Regions from separate parts of the Nocardioides sp. cx-169 genome, predicted to be linked through region 2. Evidence: predicted binding sites of a transcription regulator. Region 2 holds the regulator's gene; the other holds the start of a gene.
What was found. Region 2 encodes HrcA, which represses chaperone genes, less so after heat shock. Its sites were predicted from a motif close to TTGGCACTCGNNNNNNNCGAGTGCCAA; they were not measured.
Positions count from the first base shown of each region.

Region 1: groL (chaperonin GroEL) is a predicted target of HrcA. The motif match lies at 3,491-3,517, and genes of this name have one in related genera.

Region 1 is NZ_JAJNRO010000004.1:308,301-315,008, reverse strand. It holds gene LRP67_RS07225 (serine/threonine-protein kinase) at 1-1,545, shown strand, start outside; gene groL (chaperonin GroEL) at 1,696-3,327, opposite strand; gene LRP67_RS07215 (hypothetical protein) at 3,562-4,719, opposite strand; gene LRP67_RS07210 (SigE family RNA polymerase sigma factor) at 4,716-5,216, opposite strand; gene LRP67_RS07205 (RimK family alpha-L-glutamate ligase) at 5,286-6,128, opposite strand; gene LRP67_RS07200 (YciI family protein) at 6,219-6,584, shown strand; gene LRP67_RS07195 (YciI family protein) at 6,581-6,708, shown strand, end outside.
Region 2 is NZ_JAJNRO010000005.1:120,298-127,005, reverse strand. It holds gene LRP67_RS10515 (Gmad2 immunoglobulin-like domain-containing protein) at 1-162, shown strand, start outside; gene LRP67_RS10510 (16S rRNA (uracil(1498)-N(3))-methyltransferase) at 220-972, opposite strand; gene dnaJ (molecular chaperone DnaJ) at 974-2,143, opposite strand; gene hrcA (heat-inducible transcriptional repressor HrcA) at 2,191-3,216, opposite strand; gene LRP67_RS10495 (hypothetical protein) at 3,367-4,098, shown strand; gene LRP67_RS10490 (MBL fold metallo-hydrolase) at 4,130-4,981, shown strand; gene LRP67_RS10485 (hypothetical protein) at 5,001-5,213, shown strand; gene LRP67_RS10480 (DUF3097 domain-containing protein) at 5,265-6,113, shown strand; gene LRP67_RS10475 (TM2 domain-containing protein) at 6,293-6,708, opposite strand, start outside.

The DNA.
Region 1 (6,708 bases), on a different contig from region 2:
GAGCAGGACGGCTGCCTCTACATCGCCACCCAGTACGTCGCCGGCGGCGACCTCAGCGAGGCCATGCGTCGCCACGGCGCGGTCCCGACCGCCCCTGCCGCCCACATCGCCGCGCAGGTCGCCTGGGCGCTGGCCGACGCGCACGCGGCCGGGATCGTGCACCGCGATCTCAAGCCCAGCAACGTCCTGCTGCGCAACGTCGACGGCGCCGACGTCTTCGCCTACCTCTGCGACTTCGGCATCGCCCAGGACCGCAGCCCGGGCCTCACCGCACCGGGCGCGGTCGCCGGCACCTTCGCCTACCTCGCGCCCGAGCGCCTGCGCGGGGAGCCGGCCACGCCGAGCGCCGACCTCTACGCCCTGGGCTGCGTCCTGTGGACCGCCCTGACCAACTCCACGCCGTACGCCGGCAGCGACGTGCAGATCGGCATGAGCCACCTCAGCGACCCGGTGCCGCAGCTGGCGCCCACCTCGCCGGTCGCCCGGGCCGTCAACGACGTGCTGCGGCAGGCCATGGCCAAGGAGCCGGCCCAGCGCTACCCCTCGGCCAACGCGATGCGCAGCGCCCTGCAGGAGCTGGCGCGGCTCGCGCAGACGACCCCGCACCCGCCGCTGGTCCCCGACCGGGCGACCTCCCCCGGCCCCCCGCCGCCTGCGCCGCCGCGGTCCCAGCCCTCGCACCCCTCCCAGCCCTCGGCGCCGCGACCGGCGTACCCCGCTCAGCCGTCGCACCCGTCGCATCCGGCCGCACCGACGATGCTGCCGTTCCGCCCACCGCCGCCGGCACCGAAGCGGCACCGCACCGCGCTGGTCGTGGGGGCCGTCGTCGCCGCGGTGGTCCTCATCGCGGGGACCGTCGCCGCGGTCGCCACGCGCGGCCCGGGTGACGACCCGAGCACCACCTCGACCTCCTCCTCCGAGCCGACGGCCTCGGACCCCACGACCGAGCCGACCGAGCCGACCGAGCCGATGCCACCGTCGGTCACGGCGCCGACCTACAGCCCTACGCCGCCCCCGCCGCCGCCGACGAGCACGGGACCCACGCCGACGTACCCGGCCGTGCCGCCCGCCACCGGGATCAAGCTGCAGGTAGGCAGGGCGGAGATGCGCGCGCCGGCCGGCTGGGGCCGGGTCACCCAGACCAACATCCCCAACGGCGTCGGGTCGCGCGACTACTCCGACTACGAGGGCTACTACTCCTCGGTCTTCCTCGAGCGCACGGAGCCGGTCTTTCCGCTGGAGTCGCTCAGCCTGCTCGAGATCGTCGCCATGGCCGCCGTGGAGTCCCTCGCCGAGAAGAACGCCGACATCGAGCTCGTGGCCAAGGACGAGCTCCCGGCCGGCTGGCTCGACGGCGCCCAGGCCGCCCGGGTGCGTGGCGTCTACAAGAACACCGGGACCGGGCTCTACTTCGCCGAGGAGTCCTGGTTCGTGCAGAAGGGCAAGTTCCTCTACCGGCTGACCTTCCAGCACAGCCGCGCCGACAGCCTCGAGGAGCGGCGGGCCGACATCGATCCGGTGGTCGTGTCCTTCCGCTGGCGCTAGGCGCCGGCGTCGCCCTCGTCGGTCGAGCGGAAAGGGGAAAGGCCCCCAGTCTGTGACCGGGGGCCTTCCTGTGGTGCTGTGCTGCGATCGGACTGAGTCTCGACACGCCCTCGCACCTGGCTTGGTGCGAGCAAGCTCGCACCAGGGGGGCTAGAAGTCCATGCCGCCCATGCCGCCGGTCGGGTCGCCGCCGCCCATGGGCGCCGCCTTCTCCGGCTTGTCGGCCACGACGGCCTCGGTGGTGAGGAAGAGCGCCGCGATGGAGGCGGCGTTCTGCAGCGCCGAGCGCGTGACCTTCGCCGGGTCGATGATGCCCTCGGCGATCATGTCGACGTACTCGCCCGTGGCCGCGTTGAGGCCCTGACCGGAAGGCAGGTTGCGCACCTTCTCGGCCACGACGCCGCCCTCGAGGCCGGCGTTGATGGCGATCTGCTTGAGCGGGGCCTCGGTCGCGACGCGCACGATGTTGGCACCGGTCGCCTCGTCACCCTTGAGGTCCAGCTTGTCGAACGCGACGACCGCGGCCTGCACGAGCGCCACGCCGCCACCGGCGACGATGCCCTCCTCGACGGCCGCCTTCGCGTTGCGAACGGCGTCCTCGATGCGGTGCTTGCGCTCCTTGAGCTCGACCTCGGTGGCCGCGCCGACCTTGATGACCGCCACGCCGCCGGCCAGCTTGGCCAGGCGCTCCTGCAGCTTCTCGCGGTCGTAGTCGGAGTCCGACTTCTCGATCTCGGCGCGGATCTGGTTGACCCGGCCCGCGATCTGGTCGGCGTCGCCCGAGCCCTCGACGATGGTGGTCTCGTCCTTGGTGATGACGACCTTGCGGGCCTGGCCGAGCAGCTCGATGCCGGTCGACTCGAGCTTGAGGCCGACCTCCTCCGAGATGACCTGGCCGCCGGTCAGGATCGCGATGTCCTGCAGCATGGCCTTGCGGCGGTCACCGAAGCCCGGGGCCTTGACGGCGACGGACTTGAAGGTGCCGCGGATCTTGTTGACGACCAGCGTGGACAGAGCCTCGCCGTCGACGTCCTCGGCGAGGATCAGCAGCGGCTTGCCGGACTGCATGACCTTCTCGAGGAGCGGCAGCAGGTCCTTGACCGAGGAGATCTTCTGGTTGGCGATGAGGATGTAGGGGTCCTCGAGGACCGTCTCCATGCGCTCGGGGTCGGTCACGAAGTAGGCCGAGATGTAGCCCTTGTCGAACCGCATGCCCTCGGTCAGCTCCAGGTCGAGGCCGAACGTGTTCGACTCCTCGACGGTGATGACGCCTTCCTTGCCGACCTTGTCCATCGCCTCGGCGATGATCTCGCCGACGGTGGTGTCCGCGGCGGAGATCGACGCGGTGGACGCGATCTGGGCCTTGGTCTCGATCTCGACGGCCATGGCGGAGAGCTGCTCGGACACGGCGTCCACCGCGGCCTCGATGCCCCGCTTGAGGCCCATCGGGTTGGCGCCGGCGGCGACGTTGCGCAGGCCCTCGCGGACCATCGCCTGGGCCAGGACGGTCGCCGTGGTGGTGCCGTCACCGGCCACGTCGTCGGTCTTCTTGGCAACTTCCTTGACGAGCTCGGCCCCGATCTTCTCGTACGGGTCCTCCAGCTCGATCTCCTTGGCGATGCTCACGCCATCGTTGGTGATGGTGGGCGCGCCCCACTTCTTCTCGAGCACGACGTTGCGGCCCTTGGGACCGAGGGTGACCTTGACGGCGTCTGCGAGCGTGTTCATGCCACGCTCGAGGCCGCGCCGGGCCTCCTCGTTGAAAGCGATCAGCTTCGACATATCTGCTGCGATCCTTCGCACTTCAGAGCTGTGGACGGACCGGTTCGCTGCCCGCGACGGACGATCAGGCTGCCCGGCGAACCCTTCTCGCCGGCGCTTCGGACCTCAGCTCCCCGGTCCGGGGAAAATTGTCACTCTCATGTGGAGAGTGCCAACCTCATGTTTAGCACTCGGGCAAGGCGAGTGCAAACAACTGGGCGCGCCCTGGCGCGATGCCCGTGCCGCCTCCGCGCGTCAGCCGGTCGGCAGCGACCAGCTGGCCACATAGGACTCCTGGCCGGCGACCCAGCCGATGATTCTCGAGACCTGGCGCACGTCGCCGCTGCCGACCCGCCAGGCCAGCACCCGAGCGTCCTCCTGGCGGGACTCGAAGAGCACCGTGCCTGAGGCAGCCCAGCCGACGACCGGGCAACAGCCCTTCCAGCGCTCGGAGCGAGCGTCGAAGACCAACACCTGGGGCTCTTTGCCGACGACGGCGACCACCGCGTCCCTCCCGTCCGAGAGGAAGTGGCTCTGTGCCATCGCGCGGGAGCTCGACCTCAGCGGCCCGAACGGCTCGCCGTCCGCAGCGCCGGGCCAGGCCAGGCCCAGTGACTTCACCATCGAGGGCACCGGCTCGCTGCCGTTGACGCCGTAGGACGTGCCGGAGAGGGCGCCGAGGCTCTCGGGCACCCAGATCTCGGAGTCCGTGAGCCAGATGGCACCTTCGGCGAGGAACGGGGGCGTGGCGATGCTCGTCCACTCACCGGTCGCGAAGTCGTAGACCTCGAGCGAGCGCTCCTGGACGAAGAAGGCGCGACGCCCTCCTGGCGACAGGCTCTCCGACGTGAGCGCGGACCCGACGTTGCCACCCGCGTCCGCGACCCGCTCGAGCACGCCCTCGACCGGCACGGCGTAGGACGACCCGTCGGCGCCGACGGCGACGACCCGCGACAGGTCACCGTCGGGCCAGACCCCGAGCACGCCCACGGCCCGGCCGATCCCGGCCGCCGTGGGGGCGCCGGACGACAGGTCGATCTCCTCCGGCAGCCCCGTGCCCACCAGCCGCGGGAGGTCCGCCTCCTCCCCCGGTCGCGGCCCCACCCACACCGGCGCGCCGGCGTAGCGCGCGTCGGGCTCCGAGGAGGTCGGCCGCGGATCGGGCTCGGCGGTCGGGCCGGGCGTCGGTGCGGGCGTCGTCGTCGAGAGGTCGGCTGGACGGCCGGCGGGCTCGTCGAGCACGCTCACCCCGACGGTCACCGCCAGCGCCGCTGCCGCCGTACCGCCCACGACGGCGATGCCGCGCCGCCGTCGGATCCGCTGCCCGTGGCGCCAGGCGGCCGCCGACAGGTCGTGGGTGGTCACGTCGGAGACCTGGTCGTGCAGGAGGTCGCGCAGCCTGTCGGTGGTCATCCCAGCTCCTGGAGCAGCTCGGCGAGCTCGGGTGCGGTCTCACGCAATCGGCGGAGGGAGAGATGGGTCTGGCTCTTGACGGTGCCGACGCTCACGCCGAGCGCCTCGGCGGTCTCGCGCTCCGACAGGTCGTCGTAGTAGCGGAGGACGACGACGGCCCGCTGCCGCGGGGTCAGCGCGGCGAAGGCACCGTCGAGCAGCCGGCGGGTGTCGACGGCGCCGTAGCCGTCCGTGGCATCGGTGCGGTCGGGCACGTCGGAGACGAGCTCGCGGCGGTGCTTGCGCCACCACGAGATGTTGGCGCGCACGATCACCTGCCGGGCGTAGGCCTCGGGGTTGCCTGCACGGAGCCGGCGCCAGCGCACGGCCACCTTGGTCAGCGCCTCCTGGACCAGGTCCTCGGCGCGGTGGTGGTCCCCGGTGAGGAGTATGGCGGTCCGCAGCAGCGCGAGCTGCCGCTCGCGCGCCCAGCGCGTGAAGGCCTCCTGGTCGTCCATGCCCCTCCTTCCCGTCGCCCCTCGACACCCATCAAACGCTCGGCGGCGGGCAAAGGTTGGAGGACGGCGCTAGAGCCGGGCCGCGACCGCGTCGGCGAAGAGGCCGCCGTTGGCGGGCCGGACGTCCAGGTAGAGACCCGGCTCGGTGACCTCGACCTCGCTGACCATCAGCCCGCCCTCGTGGCGAAGCAGGTCGATGCGGGCGTAGACGAGCTCGCGATCGAGGATCTTGGCCGAGGCACCGACCGCGTCCAGGGCGATCCGCGTCGCCTCCTCCGACAGCGGGGTGTCGTGGCTGCTTCCGCCGTACTCCTCGTGCACCCGGACATCCCCGTTCCCTGCGACCTTGCGCACCTGGGCGACCGGGCGTCCGTCGATGACGAAGACCGACACCTCGCCCTCCTCGCGCACCGAGGGCACCAGCGGCTGCACGACCCAGGCGCCGGGGTCGGAGGGCGACGACCACGCGTCCAGGTCGTCGACCACGACCAGGCCGCGCCCGCCGGCGCCGACGCGCGGCTTCACGACCGCCGGCCGGACCCGGGCCACGGCCGCGCGCAGGTCCTGCGCGGTCGACGGCACCTCCGTGGGCACCACGGGCACCCGACCGTCCCGGGCGAGCTCGACGAGGTAGGCCTTGTCGGTGTTCCAGCGGAAGACGTCGACGCCGTGCAGCAGCCTCGGACCGACCGCTTCGGCCCAGGCCAGGAAGCCCGCCAGGCGGTCCTCGTAGTCCCACGTCGAACGGACCGCCACCAGGGACGCCTCGCCCCAGTCCACGGCCGGGTCGTCCCAGACGGCCCAGCGGCTGCGGATGCCGCGCTCCGCGAACGCCGCGTCGAGCGCGGCGTGCCCGGGCTCGCCCTCAGCGTGGGCGCGGTCGGTGGCCAGCAGGACGAGCGGGGCGGTCATGCGGAAAAGACTGTCATCCCTGTCGATCGCGGCGTGCCTCGCCCGTCATCGAGGTGTCAGAATCCGAGAGCGACGAAGTGAGAGGTCCCCATGACCCAGAGCAGCATCACGTACGTCATCCTCCTGCCGGGCGACGAGTCCGCCTGGGAGGCGGCGTCCGAGGAGGAGAGGCAGGCGGTCTACGCCGTGCACCAGGAGTTCTCGGAGGCCCTGGAGGCGCGCGGTCACACGATCACCGGCGGACTCGAGCTCGGCCCCTCGCGGGAGGCACGCACCCTGCGCACCGACGCGGACGGCTCGATGACGGTCACGGACGGCCCCTACGCCGAGGCGGCCGAGCAGCTGACGGGCTTCTACGTCGTGGAGTCCTCCGACCTCGACGACCTGGTCGACGTGTGCCGGATCCTCGGCCGCGGCGAGGGCGCCATCGAGATCCGCGCGAAGGCGTCGTCATGAGGTTCCTGGTGCTGATGGCCGAGGAGGACCACTTCGCCCGCTGGGACGCGGCCGACGAGGCCGAGCGCCAGGCGGTGTTCGAGTGCTTCCAGGCGTTCGACGCGGCTGTGAAGCAGCGCGGCAC
Region 2 (6,708 bases):
ACCGCCGAGGGCTGGATGGACAAGCTCTACCCGTGGCAGAGCGAGGTGGACGTCTCCAGGCTGGCGCCGGGTGAGTACACGTTCGAGGCGAGCACCGACGACCCCTCGGGCGGCGAGGGCTCCGGTCCCACCGTCGACACGAAGACCATCACGGTGAAGTGAGCCCGGGCGCTGGGCCGGGCTCGGCGTCCGCACCCTCGCGTCCGGTACTTCGCCCGGTCAGCCGGGTATCCATCCCCAGCGCGGCGTACGCGCCAGCAGCGCCGCGCAGGCGGCGACGCCGGCGGTGGAGGTGCGCAGGACCTCGGCGCCGAGGCGGACGCTGACGGCGCCGGCGTGGACGAACGCGGCGACCTCGTCGTCGCTGAGACCACCCTCGGGGCCGACGACGACCAGCACCGTGCCGGAGAGAGGGAACTCGAGTCCGGCAAGGGGGACGGCCGCGTCCTCGTGGAGCACGACGGCCAGGTCGACACCGGCCACGAGCGCCGCGACGTCGGCGGTGGTGGCCAGCTCGGTGACCACGGGGTGCCAGACGCGTCGGGACTGCTTGGCCGCCTCGCGCGCCGTGGCTCGCCAGCGGGACAGGGACTTCGCGGCGCGCTCGCCCTTCCAGACCGCGACGCTGCGCGAGGCCGCCCACGGGACGACGCGGTCGACTCCGACCTCGGTCAGGACCTCGACCGCCAGCTCGCCGCGATCGCCCTTCGGCAGTGCCTGGACCACCACGAGCGAGGGGCTGGGCTCGGGCAGGTCATGGACAACCTCCGCCGTCACCGACAGCAGCCGCTTGCCGGTCTCGGCCACGCTCCCGGTCACCGAACGGCCGCGGCCGTCGGTGATGACGACCCGCTCCCCCACGCGGGTACGGCGCACGGCGACGGCGTGGTGTGCCTCGTCGCCCTCGACGGTGACCGTGGCACCGGCCGTCACCCCGTCCAGCGACGGGACCAGGTGGACCGGCAACGACATGTCAGTGGATGAAGGCGTCGCGCAGCCGGCCGAAGACCGACCGCTGGGCCTCCGCGGGCACCTGACCGGTCGGCGACTCCTCGCCGCGGATCGCGGCGAGCTCGCGCAGCAGCTCCTCCTGGCGGGCGTCGAGCCGCTGGGGAGTCTCCACGAGGACCGTCACGACCAGGTCGCCCCGTCCGCCCCGCAGGCCCGGGACGCCGCGCGCGCGCAGCACCTGCTGGGTTCCCGACTGCGTGCCGGCGCCGATCTCGAGCTCGAAGGAGGTCTCCACGCCGGAGTCGGCGCCCTGCTCGAGGTCGGCCTCCAGGGTGGGGAGGGTCAGCGAGGTGCCGAGTGCGGCTGCGGTCATCGGCACCGAGACCGTGCAGTGCAGGTCGTTGCCGTGGCGGGTGAAGGTCTCGTGCTCGGCGACGTGGATCTCGACGTACAGGTCGCCGGCGGGTCCGCCGCCGGGGCCGACCTCGCCCTGCTCGCTGAGCTGGACCCGGGTGCCGTTGTCGACCCCGGCGGGGATCTTGACGGTCAGGGTGCGCCGCGAGCGGACCCGGCCGTCGCCGGAGCAGGAGCGGCACGGGTCGGAGATGATCTGGCCGAAGCCGCGGCACGCCGCGCAGGGGCGCAGCGTGCGGATCTCGCCCAGGAACGAGCGCTGCACATGGGCCACCTCACCGGCGCCCCGGCAGGTCTCGCAGGTCACGGGGTGGGAGCCGGGAGCGGCGCCCTCGCCGTGGCACGCGTCGCACAGCACCGCGGTGTCGACCTTGAGCTCGCGGGCGACGCCGAACGCCGCCTCGGCCAGCGTGACCTCCAGCCGGATCAGGGCGTCCTGGCCGCGGCGCACGCGCGAGCGGGGACCGCGCCCCTGCCCGGCTCCGGGCTGGCCGCCGAAGAAGGCGTCCATGATGTCGGTGAAGGAGAAGCCCGCGCCCTGCCCGAAGCCGGCCTGCCCGCCGCCGAAGGGGTCGCCGCCGCGATCGTAGGCCGACCGCTTCTGGGGGTCCGAGAGCACCTCGTAGGCCAGGGAGATCTCCTTGAAGCGCTCCTGGGCCTCCGGCTCGGGGTTGACGTCGGGGTGGTACTGCCGCGCGAGGCGCCGGTAGGCCTTCTTGATGGTGTCGCCGTCCGCGTCGCGGGCGACACCGAGAAGCTCGTACAGGTCCTTGCTCAACGTGGTGATCCTTAATCTGGTGCTGGATGGGAGGGAGCGGCTTGCGCTCAATCCTCGTCGAGGATGCGTGAGACGTAGCGGGCGACGGCCCGGACGGCGGTCATCGTGCCGGGGTAGTCCATGCGGGTGGGGCCGACCACGCCGAGCGTGGCGAGGGCGTCGTCGGCCGGGCCGTAGCCGGTGGCCACGACGCTCGTGGAGGCGAGCTGCTCGAAGGGGCCCTCCGCGCCGATGCGGACGGTCACCATGCCGCCGCTGGTGGCCTCGCCGAGCAGCTTGAGCAGCACGACATGCTCCTCGAGCGCCTCGAGCAGCGGCCGGACGGCGGAGTCGAAGCTGTCGCCGTAGCGGGCGAGGTTGGCGGCGCCGCCGACGGCGATCCGCTCGTCGGAGCGGTGGTCGCTCATCGCCTCCGCGAGGGCCTCGGTGACCGGACCGACGTACCCGGCGAGGTCGGGGGTGGGCGGCTCGGCGGCCAGGGCCCGCAGCGCCGTGACGGCGTCGGCGATGATCTCGCCGGAGGCGGCCGCGTTGACGCGCTTGCGGAGGTCGGCCAGCACCTCGTCGCTCAGGTCGGCGCCCAGCTCGACGAGCCGTTGCTCGACCCGCCCCGTGCTGAGGATGAGTACGGCGAGAAGTCGCCGCGGGGCGAGCGCCACCAGCTCGACGTGGCGCACCGTCGAGCGGGAGAGCGTGGGGTACTGGACGACCGCCACCTGGCGGGTCAGCTGCGAGAGCACCCGCACTGAGCGCTGGACGACGTCGTCGAGGTCGACCGCCCCGTCGAGGAAGGTGGAGACCGCGCGTCGCTCCGCCGCGCTCATCGGCTTGACCGTCGTCAGCCGGTCGACGAACAACCGGTAGCCCTTGTCCGTCGGCACGCGGCCGGCACTGGTGTGCGGCTGAGTGATGTAGCCCTCGTCCTCCAGCACGGCCATGTCGTTGCGGACCGTGGCCGGCGAGACGCCGAGGCCGTGCCGCTCGACGAGCGCCTTGGAGCCGACCGGCTCCTCGGTGGCGACGTAGTCCTCGACGATCGCGCGGAGTACGGCCAGCCTGCGCTCTTCCTGCATGTCGCCTCCCCACCCGTCTGGCACTCCGTTGATCCGAGTGCCAATCCTACCCACCCGGAGAACTGCGGACACATTCCGTTGAGTGGACCGGGGGTTACCCCGGTCCGGAAAACTACTTAGGGTTGCCTTACCTCACTTCAGGAGCGCGTCATGACCATGGACACCTCGTACCTCGCCGCCCTCGACCAGCCCGCTCGCCTGGCCGCCGCCGCCCGCAGCGTCCTCGCCTGCCCGTCGGGGGCGAGCCTCGTCGTCGACGGCGTCCAGGACGTCGTGGCGGGCACCACCGACCTGGGCATGCAGGACCTGGACGGCACCCCGGCCTTCTCCGTCGTCCCCGGCACCGCGCTGTCCCAGGCGGCCCGTCGTGGCTCCGGGGCCCAGCTCACCATCGAGAGCGGGCTCGGCCCCCTCGGCTCCCCCGACCGCGACGCGACGCTCACGCTCACAGGCACGCTGCACAACCACGGCCGCGAGGACTGCGACTGCTGCGGCGAGATCCGCGACGTCGTCACCCTGTCGGTCGGCTTCGCGCTGCTGGCCAGGACCGGGGGCGAGCGCGAGGAGCGGTTCCGGGTGTCGCTGCCCGACTTCCGCTCCTCCGCGCACCGGCTCAACCGCGGCTACCTCCAGCGCTGCGTCGAGCACGCCAACCGGTGCCACCAGCAGGAGCTGAGGCGCGCCGTCGCCGGCACCAGTGGCACCCCCCTGGCGCAGGTCGTCGGCGTCTCACTCTCCGACCTGCGCCCCGACGGCGTCGGCGTCCACTGGGTCGACCCCGACGGCGCGCACACCCGCACGCTGTCCTTCTCGCGCGCCGCGTCCACGACCGAGGAGCTGGGCGACCTGCTGCGCGAGGAGCTGCGCGCCGGCCTCTGCTGAGGTCCGCCGCACCCGCGCCTAGGGTGGCGCAGTGCCCTTCCTCGAGGTAGCCGACCGTGTCTGGGTCGCCCGCTACGACTGGTTCGACGTCAACGTCACGCTCGTCCGCGGCTCGGATGGCCTGCTGCTCGTCGACACCCACGCCTCGACGCAGGCCGCCGCGCGCGTCGTCGACGACGTCCAGGCGCTCGGGGTGGGTGAGGTCACGGCGGCGATCAACACCCACGAGCACTTCGACCACACCTTCGGCAACCACGAGGTCCGCCGCGCGTACGGCGCCGTCCCGATCCACGCCCACGAGGCAGCGGCGGAGCGGACCGTCTTGGCCGGCGAGCGCGCCCAGGACCGCTACCGCGAGGACGTCGACGACCCGCATCGCGACGAGGTCCTGGCCACCGAGATCGTGCCGGCCGACCACACCTTCTCCTCCGCGGTGGTGCTCGACCTCGGCGACCGGGTGGTCGAGCTCGTCCATCCCGGCCGCGGCCACACCGCCGGCGACCTCGTGGTGCGGGTGCCGGACTGCGACGTCCTCCTCGCCGGCGACCTCGTCGAGGAGTCGGCCCCGCCCGCGTACGGCGACGACTGCTACCCGCTCGAGTGGCCGTGGACCCTCGACATCCTGCTCGGCCTGACCACTTCGGCGAGCGTGGTCGTGCCCGGCCACGGCGCCGTGGTGGACCGGGAGTACGTGGAGGTCCAGCGCAACCAGGTCGGCCTGGTCGCCCAGAGCATCCGCGACCTGGCCGGGCGCGGCGTCCGTGCCGAGGACGCGCTGGAGGCGGCCGAGGAGTGGCCCTTCCCCCGCGCCGCGCTCACTCACGCCGTACGCCGGGGGTATGCGCAGCTGACCCGGGGCGAACGGCGTTTGCCGCTCGCGTGACCCGGGTTACGTTCGGAGCATGAGCCACTCCGAGAACGAACCCGAGGACGGGCCCCAGGCCGGCGTCTCCGACGACAAGCTCCCCGAGGACCTGCAGCCCGGCGAGGACAACCCGCTGGCCGAGGGCCTCGGCGACAACGAGACCGTCGAGGACCTGCTCGACGGCGGCAAGGACGCCGAGCAGCTCGACGAGACCGGCTCGTCGCAGTCGGACACGTCACAGGACGACTGACACCGGCGCGGCAGCCCGCCGCGGGCGGGCCACCCCGTCTAGCGTCGGAGGGTGAGCGACCGATACGGCACCGACGTCCTGTCCGGAGACTGGCGCAAGCCGAAGCGCGGGCGCGCCGTCGAAGCACCCGCCGACCTCGGCGCGGTGGTCGAGGAGGTCACCACCGACTGGGTCGGCGAGATCGTGGCGGTCGACCGGGACCTGCACACCCTCACCCTGGAGGACCGGCGCGGCCGGCGGCGTACCTTCCCGCTCGGCCCCGGCTTCCTGCTGGAGGGCAAGCCGGTGATCCTCACGGCCCCCGTACGCATCAGCGCACCGGCCGCCCCCACCCGCACCGCCTCCGGCTCCGTCGCGGTCCACGGCGCCAAGGCCCGGGTGGCGCGCGCCAGCCGGATCTTCGTCGAGGGCCGCCACGACGCCGAGCTCGTCGAGAAGGTCTGGGGCGACGACCTGCGCCTGGAGGGCGTGGTCGTCGAGTACCTCGACGGCGTCGACGACCTGGTCTCCCACCTGCGCGCCTTCGGGCCGGGCCCTGAGCGCCGCGTGGGCGTGCTCGTCGACCACCTGGTCCCCGGCTCCAAGGAGAGCCGGATCGCCGCGGAGGTCGCCGCCTCCCCCGTCGGCCGGCACGTGCTGGTGGTGGGCCACCCCTTCGTCGACGTGTGGCAGGCCGTCAAGCCCGACCGTATCGGAGTCGCCGCCTGGCCCGTGATCCCGCGCGACGTCGAGTGGAAGAAGGGCGTGTGCCGCCACTTCGGCTGGCCGGCCGCCGAGCAGGCCGACATCGCCCGCGCCTGGAAGCACATCCTGTCGCGCGTGCACTCCTACGACGACCTGGAGCCCGCTCTCCTCGGCCGCGTCGAGGAACTCATCGACTTCGTCGCCAGCTCTGACTGAGCCTGCGAGGGCCGAGGGACCCGTCTCGAGAAGCGCGGACTCAGTGCCTCGAGGCTTCTCGACTCACCGGGTCTCGAGACGGGACTTCGTCCCTGCTCGACCACCGAAGGGCAGGCGCCTTCTCGAGTCACCGGGTCTCGAGACGGGACTTCGTCCCTCCTCGACCACCGAGGGGCGCCTCAGCGCAGCATCAGCCCGTTGGCGTCCTTGCTGTCCTGGACGAGCATCAGGATGCCGTCGATGACCGGCCACAGGCAGCCCACGCCGCAGGTGATGATCGAGACCACGAGCTGGGCGATCCCGACACCGGTGTCGCCGATGTAGAAGCGGCCGACGCCGAACGGCACCAGGATCTGCAGGAGGCCGGCGACGAGCTTCTGCTTGTCTGAGTAGGGGATCCCGGTGCCCGGGTGCACGCCGTACGGCGCCCCAGGCACCCCCATCGGGGCCATCGGGTAGCCCGGGTACGGCGGCTGCTGCCCGTACGGCGGCTGCTGCGGCTGCCCGTACGGAGGAGGCGGCGGCGTGCCCTGAGGGTCACCGCTCTGCGGCCGCTCCGGGTCGTAGGGGTCGTAGGGGTTTTCGCGGCCCTGAG